Regions from separate parts of the Mesorhizobium sp. M0047 genome, predicted to be linked through region 2. Evidence: predicted binding sites of a transcription regulator. Region 2 holds the regulator's gene; the other holds the start of a gene.
What was found. The regulator PhoB, encoded in region 2, activates phosphate uptake and scavenging genes when phosphate is short. The targets are predictions, from matches to a motif close to TGTCATNNANCTGTCAT.

Region 1 (3,411 bases), on a different contig from region 2:
ATCACCACATGGCGGCGGTGGTCGAGACCGAGCCGGAGCTCGACGCGTTCATGCGCTATTCGGGCGATGGCATTCCATTGCTGCTCGATGCCGGCCATCTGGCATTCGCCGGCGGCGACGTGCTGCGCGCCATCGACAACCATCACAAGCGCATCAGCCATGTGCATGTGAAGGACGTGCGCATGGGCGTGATCGAGAAACTCGACCGCACGAAACAGTCCTTCCTCGACGCGGTGGCGCTGGGTGCCTTCACGGTACCGGGCGACGGCTCGCTGGATTTCGGCGCCATCGTGCAGCGCTTTGCCGACCATGGCTATGAGGGCTGGTTCGTGGTCGAGGCCGAGCAGGATCCGAAGAAGAACCCGCCGCTCAGGATGGCGCAGGTCGGCTACAAGGAATTGATGCGCGTCATGACCGCCGCCGGCTACACGGTCGAAACGCAAGGCTTTCCAAATGTCTGATCAAGGGAGGCCTGATGCGATGGGTTCCCGGCAAAGCCGATTGCTGTAGATTGGCCCGATGAAAGATTACGAACACCCCTTCTTCCGGCCTTTGTGGCGGCGTGTCGCCGTCGTCGCGGTCTGCGTCATCTGGTCGATCATCGAGTTCGCCACCGGCACGCCGTTCTGGGGCGTCATCGCGCTTGGTTTCGCCGGCTACGCCGTCTGGCAGTTTTTTTACCTCTACACGCCCGCGGACGAGGGCAAGGCCGAGGCCGAACCGAAGGAGTGACAGGGATGTCGAAGCTGCTGGTGAAGGCCGACAAGGGCCATGGCCGCGTCGCCCATGTGACGCCGGAGAACGCAAGCTGGAGCTATGTCGGTTTCGACCTGCATCGGCTGCGGCCCGGCGAGAGCGCTTCCGGAAAAACCGATGATCGCGAAGTCTGCCTGGTGTTCGTCACCGGCAAGGGCAAGGCGAGAGGCGGCGGCAAGGATCTCGGCCTGCTTGGCGAGCGCATGTCGCCCTTCGAGGGCAAGCCGTGGTCGGTCTATGTGCCTGAGGGATCCGACTGGTCGGTGACGGCGGACACCGAGCTGGAACTCGCCGTCTGCTCGGCGCCGGGCCTTGGCGGCGGCCTGCCGGTTCGCGTCATCGCGCCGAACGATCTCGGCCAGGAGGTGCGCGGCAAGGGCACCAACACGCGCTACGTCACCAACATATTGCCGGAGGGCAAGCCGGCCGATTCGCTGCTGGTGGTCGAGGTCATCACGCCCGGCGGCCATACGTCGAGCTATCCGCCGCACAAGCATGACCAGGACAATCTGCCTGAGGAATCCTATCTCGAGGAAACCTACTATCACCGCCTCAACCCGCCGCAGGGCTTTGCCTTTCAGCGCGTCTATACCGACGCCGACAAGCACGGCCATCGCGCGCTCGACGAAGCGATGGCGATCGAGGATGGCGATGTCGTGCTGGTGCCCAAGGGCTATCATCCCTGCGCCGCCTGCCACGGCTACGACCTCTATTATCTCAACGTGATGGCCGGACCGAAGCGGACGTGGAAATTCCACAATGCGCCTGAGCACGAATGGCTGATGAAGGCCTGATCGATCGTCTCTTCCGGGTAAAGCTGTTGGTCCAACCCGGAAAAAACGTCGGCTAAGGACCGGAAGGCTCGATTTGCCTTCGAAAACCCGTCAAAGCTTCGTCAATCCGTCATGGAAATCACCTATGGCAAGGGGCTGACGAGGACTCCTGATGCGCTACGCCCTCTATTTCACCCCACGGCAGGACGAGCCGCTGGCGCGGATCGCCGCCGACTGGCTTGGCCGCGACCCGTTTGGCGGCGCGACAAGGCCGGCCGAGGCAGTGGCCGACCTATCGGCGGCGGAAGTTGCTTTCCACACAGCTTCGGCGCGCCGCTATGGTTTTCACGCGACGCTGAAAGCCCCTTTCCGCCTGGCCGCCAGCGAAATCGAAGCGTCGCTGCGCGCCGCACTCGACCATTTCGCCGAGGCGACGCCGGCGGTGACCATCCCGCGTCTCGTCGTCAGCCAGATCGACGGCTTCTTCGCACTGGTGCCGGAAGGCCCGCTGCCGGTGCTCAACCGCTTCGCCGATGACGTGGTGCTCGGCTTCGACCGGTTTCGTGCGCCGTTGACCGAGGCGGAAATCGAGCGGCGCAGCCCGGATTCGCTGAAGCCGGCCGAGTTCCGCAATCTCTGCCAATGGGGCTATCCCTATGTCTTCGAAACCTTTCGCTTCCACATGACGCTGTCCGGCCGGGCGGGGTCACAGGAAAGCCCTCGTTTGCGCGCAGCAATCGACAGTCTGTTTGCGCAGGTGCTGCAACAGCCGCTGCTGGTGGATGCGCTGACGTTGTTCGTCGAAACCGAACCGGGTGCACCGTTCATGGTGCTTTCGCATCATGCGCTCGGGCGCCGCCCGGCCAGAAAAACTGCCTGACACCCAGCCGGAATAACCCCAGCCGGAATAACCAAGGACTGCCTGAAATGACCGCCGAGACTGTTCTCCACAACGCCCGCATCGTGCTTGCCGACGAGATCGTCGAAGGTTCGCTGGTGCTGCGCGACGGCCTTATCGCCGGCATCGACGTCGGCACCAGCCAAACCAGTGGGAGCATGGCCGGCGAGGATATGGGCGGCGACTACATCATTCCCGGGCTGGTCGAGCTTCACACCGACCATCTCGAAGGCCACTACGCGCCGCGGCCCAAGGTGCGCTGGAATCCGATCGCCGCCGTGCTCGCCCATGACGCGCAAGTGGCGACCGCCGGCATCACCACCGTGCTCGACGCCTTGCGCGTCGGCATGGACGAGGACGCCGACCTGACATCCGCCGATATCCGCAAGCTGGCCGATGCGATCGAGGACAGTGTGCAGCAGGACCGTCTGCGGGCCGACCATTTCATCCATCTGCGCTGCGAGGTTTCGGCGCCGGACTGCCTCAAGGCGTTTGCCAATTTCGACGGCGACGAACGGGTGAAGCTGGCATCGCTGATGGACCATGCGCCTGGCCAGCGCCAGTTCGTCAATCTCGAGACCTATGCCTATTATTACCAGCGCAAGCTGAAGCTGACCGATCGCGACTTCAAACTGTTCTGCGAAAAACGCATGGCGGAATCGGCGCGCAATTCGGTACCGAACCGGGCAGTGATCGCCGCCGCCTGCCACGAGCGCGGCATCGTTTTGGCAAGCCACGACGACGCTACGCTTGGCCATGTCGGCGAGGCGATCGAACAGGGCGTGCGCGTCGCCGAATTCCCCACCACGGAGGAAGCCGCCAGGGCCTCGAAAGAGGCCGGACTCGGCGTGCTGATGGGCGCGCCCAACGTCATGCGCGGCGCCTCGCATTCGGGCAATGTCTCGGCCCGCACGCTGGCCAGCGACGGCCTGCTCGACATCTTGTCGTCCGACTACATCCCCTTCAGCCTTATCCAGTCGGCGT
Region 2 (3,411 bases):
CGGTGATGGTGAGCACGCCGTTTTCAACGCTGAACGGGTGGACGGAACTCGTCGGCCCGTAATTGGCGTCGATATACCATTGCAACTCACCATTGCTGCTCAATGTGCTGCCGTTCGGCGCGCCCCACGAGAAATTGGAATTCCAGGTGCCGTCCTGCCCGTCCCGAAGGCTCAGCGTGTTGAATTCGTCGGCGAAGGACAGCGTCATTCCGGACTTGTCTATCGGCAGTTCGAACTGGGCGGACTGCAACTTGTCGATGGTCGTATTCTTGAACACCAGGATCTCGTCAGATCCGAGGTTCAGCATCACGTTCGATTCCACCTGAACCATCTGCGAACGGACGGCATCGAACGAAGTGAAGTCATAGCCGTTAAGGCGCACCACATCGGTCGCACCGAAATCGAAGATAAGATCGCTCCCATTTCCTTTGGAGATGGCGAAAGTGTCGGCGCCGTCACCGCCGATCAGGACATCATTTCCCTTGCCGCCATCCAGCGTCTGATGACCCGACCCGCCCTTGATGATGTTGTCCAACGCATTTCCGAACGCATATCGATTGGCGCCGGTAACGACCAGGTTCTCGAAATTGTCGGGGAGCTTGTAGCTCATCCAGGTGTCGATCGTGTCGATCCCGGCCCCGGGATCTTCGACCGCCTTATTGTTGGTGGAATAGAGGTGATAGTAGTCATCGCCGGCGCCACCGTACATCGTGACATTGACGCCGGTGTCTCCCCAGAAGGAGTCGTTGCCTGAGGTGCCGTGCAGTTCGGCCCCGGCTCCGGTTGCCGAGAACCAATGACTGGACGCGCCGGTGTAGGGAAGAGGAATACCTTTGGCGTTTAAGACCGTGCTCATCAGAAATCCTTCCTCTTAGTGTCCGACCTGGTCAAGTCATTCGGCGCAGGGTCCGGCGACCGCTTTCAAAGCAACGTTGCAACGAACGAGATCGTTCCCGCGGAATCGTCATCCGATCCAAGATCGTATTGGCTATTCGGAGCACATACAATCAATAAAGAAGAGGGAAACTCGCTCTTAGTCGGATGCAATTTTTAATAAAATTGCGCATTTATGCGAAACCACGTCCTCTAGTGGGCACATAGCCATATTAGTTCGAATTGTTTCTTGAGGCGCGCGACTTTGATCGGAGGTCTGCGGGCAAGATAGCAATGTGACCAACTAAAGTGTCACGGGCCGTGCCTGCGGCCAGCCTGGCAGAAAAGCGAATTGGGAGATCGGAGGGCAATCGCCAGCCAGTCAAGGTACGCGCCGAGCCCACGACCGCGAAGGGCAGTTTAGACTTCGATCCTGCCTGCTTGAATGTCTGCCATCGCGTGGCCATTGGCGACCACCTGCTGATCGAATTTGAACCTTGGTTCCGATCTATCGGCTAATCTTCCCTGATAGCGTACCCTGCACCCCGAATGGTGCGGATCACGTCGGGCATGCGGCCGTTGTTGACGGCCTTGCGCAGCCGCCCGACATGCACGTCTACCGTGCGTTCGTCGATGTAGATCGTTTCGCCCCAGACGTTGTCGAGCAGCTGGCTGCGCGAGAACACGCGGCCGGGATGGCGCATCATGAATTCGAGCAGGCGGAATTCGGTCGGCCCGAGCCGGATCTCGCTCTTCTTGCGATAGACCCGGTGCGATTCTCGATCGAGCACGATGTCGCCGACCTTCAGCACGCTGGACAGCAGTTCCGGCTTGGCACGGCGCAGCAGCGCCTTGACCCTGGCCATGAACTCCGGTGTCGAAAACGGCTTGACCAGATAATCGTCGGCGCCGGTCGAGAGGCCCCGCACGCGATCGCTCTCCTCGCCGCGCGCGGTCAGCATGATGATCGGCAGCCGCTCGGTCTCGGGACGCATTCGCAGGCGCCGGCAGAGTTCGATGCCGGAAACCGCCGGCACCATCCAGTCGAGCACCAGAAGGTCAGGCACGTTCTCCTGCAGCCGGATCTCGGCCTCGTCGCCGCGCGTCACGACCTCGACCTGATAGCCCTCGGACTCCAGATTGTAACGGAGCAGCACGCCTAGCGGCTCCTCGTCCTCCACCACCATGATGCGTGGCGCGATCATCGGCTGGTTACCTCTGTCGTCATGCCGCGGGCGCGGACATTGTCGTCTCGTCCTGTTTCGGACGATTGGCCGGCAGCTGCGTGCCGGTCAAAACATAATAGGCATTTTCCGCGATGTTGGTGACATGGTCGCCGATGCGCTCGAGGTTCTTGGCGCAGAACAAAAGATGCGTGCACGCGGTGATGTTGCGCGGGTCTTCCATCATATAGGTGAGAAGCTCGCGGAACACGGAGGTGTATTTGACGTCGATGCGTTCGTCGTCGGCACGCAGTTTCGCCAGCGCGGCGGCGTCACGCGCCGCATATTCCTCGATGACGCCCTGCACCTGGATCAGCACCAGTTGTGCCATTCCATCGATCGAGTGCGAAAGGTCGCGCGGCGTGACGCTGAGGCCGACAGTGCCGACACGCTTGGCGATGTTCTTGGCAAGGTCGCCGATGCGTTCGAGATCGCCGGCCATGCGGATAGAACCGACGACATGGCGCAGATCATCGGCCATCGGCTGCCGCTTGGCGATCAGCGTGATGGCGCGGTCGTCGAGCTCGCGCTGGCGCGCGTCCATGATCGCATCATCGGAGACGACGCGCTGTGCCAAGGCGTTGTCGGAATTCAAGAGCGCCTTGGTCGCACCGCCGACCATCGAGCTGGCGAGATCGCCCATGTCGCTGATGAGCTTGCTGATCTGACCGAGATCCTCGTCGAAAGAAGCGACTGTATGTTCGCTCATGATCCTGTTCCTCGTATGCCTGAGCTCAGCCGAAGCGGCCGGTGATGTAGTCCTGCGTGCGCTTCTCGCGGGGCGACGTGAATATCCTCTCCGTGCGGTCGAACTCGACCAGCTCGCCCAGATACATGAAGGCCGTCTGCTTCGATACGCGCGCCGCCTGCTGCATGTTGTGGGTGACGATGACGATCGTGTAATCGGCTTGCAACTCGTCGATGAGCTCCTCGATCTTGGCGGTCGACAGCGGGTCGAGCGCCGAAGCGGGCTCGTCGAGCAGGATGACTTCCGGCTTCACCGCTACGGTGCGGGCGATGCAGAGCCGCTGCTGCTGACCGCCGGAGAGGCTGAGGCCGCTGGCGTCAAGCTTGTCCTTGACCTCGGTCCAGAGTGCCGCGCGCTTCAGCGCCTGCTCGACGCGGCCGTCCATCTCCGACTTGCTCAGCTTCTCGTAGAGCCTGATGCCGAACGCGATGTTTTCATAGATCGACATCGGAAATGGCGTCGGCTTCTGGAACACCATGCCGATCTTGGTGCGCAGCAGGTTGAGGTCCTGCGAGCGGTCGAGAACGTTCTGGCCGTCGAGCAGCACCTGACCTTCGGCCGTCTGCT

Region 1: the regulator PhoB is predicted to act here: its motif matches at 1,647-1,663, upstream of NKJ89_RS08500 (DUF1045 domain-containing protein).

What each region holds. Positions count from the first base shown of each region.
Region 1 is NZ_JAMYUW010000007.1:10,146-13,556, forward strand. Features, by position in the region: gene iolE (myo-inosose-2 dehydratase) at 1-461, shown strand, start outside; gene NKJ89_RS08490 (DUF3329 domain-containing protein) at 520-732, shown strand; gene iolB (5-deoxy-glucuronate isomerase) at 738-1,550, shown strand; gene NKJ89_RS08500 (DUF1045 domain-containing protein) at 1,702-2,409, shown strand; gene NKJ89_RS08505 (alpha-D-ribose 1-methylphosphonate 5-triphosphate diphosphatase) at 2,457-3,411, shown strand, end outside.
Region 2 is NZ_JAMYUW010000019.1:59,237-62,647, forward strand. Features, by position in the region: gene eglC (endo-1,3-1,4-beta-glycanase EglC) at 1-856, opposite strand, end outside; gene phoB (phosphate regulon transcriptional regulator PhoB) at 1,389-2,078, opposite strand; gene phoU (phosphate signaling complex protein PhoU) at 2,098-2,805, opposite strand; gene pstB (phosphate ABC transporter ATP-binding protein PstB) at 2,831-3,411, opposite strand, start outside.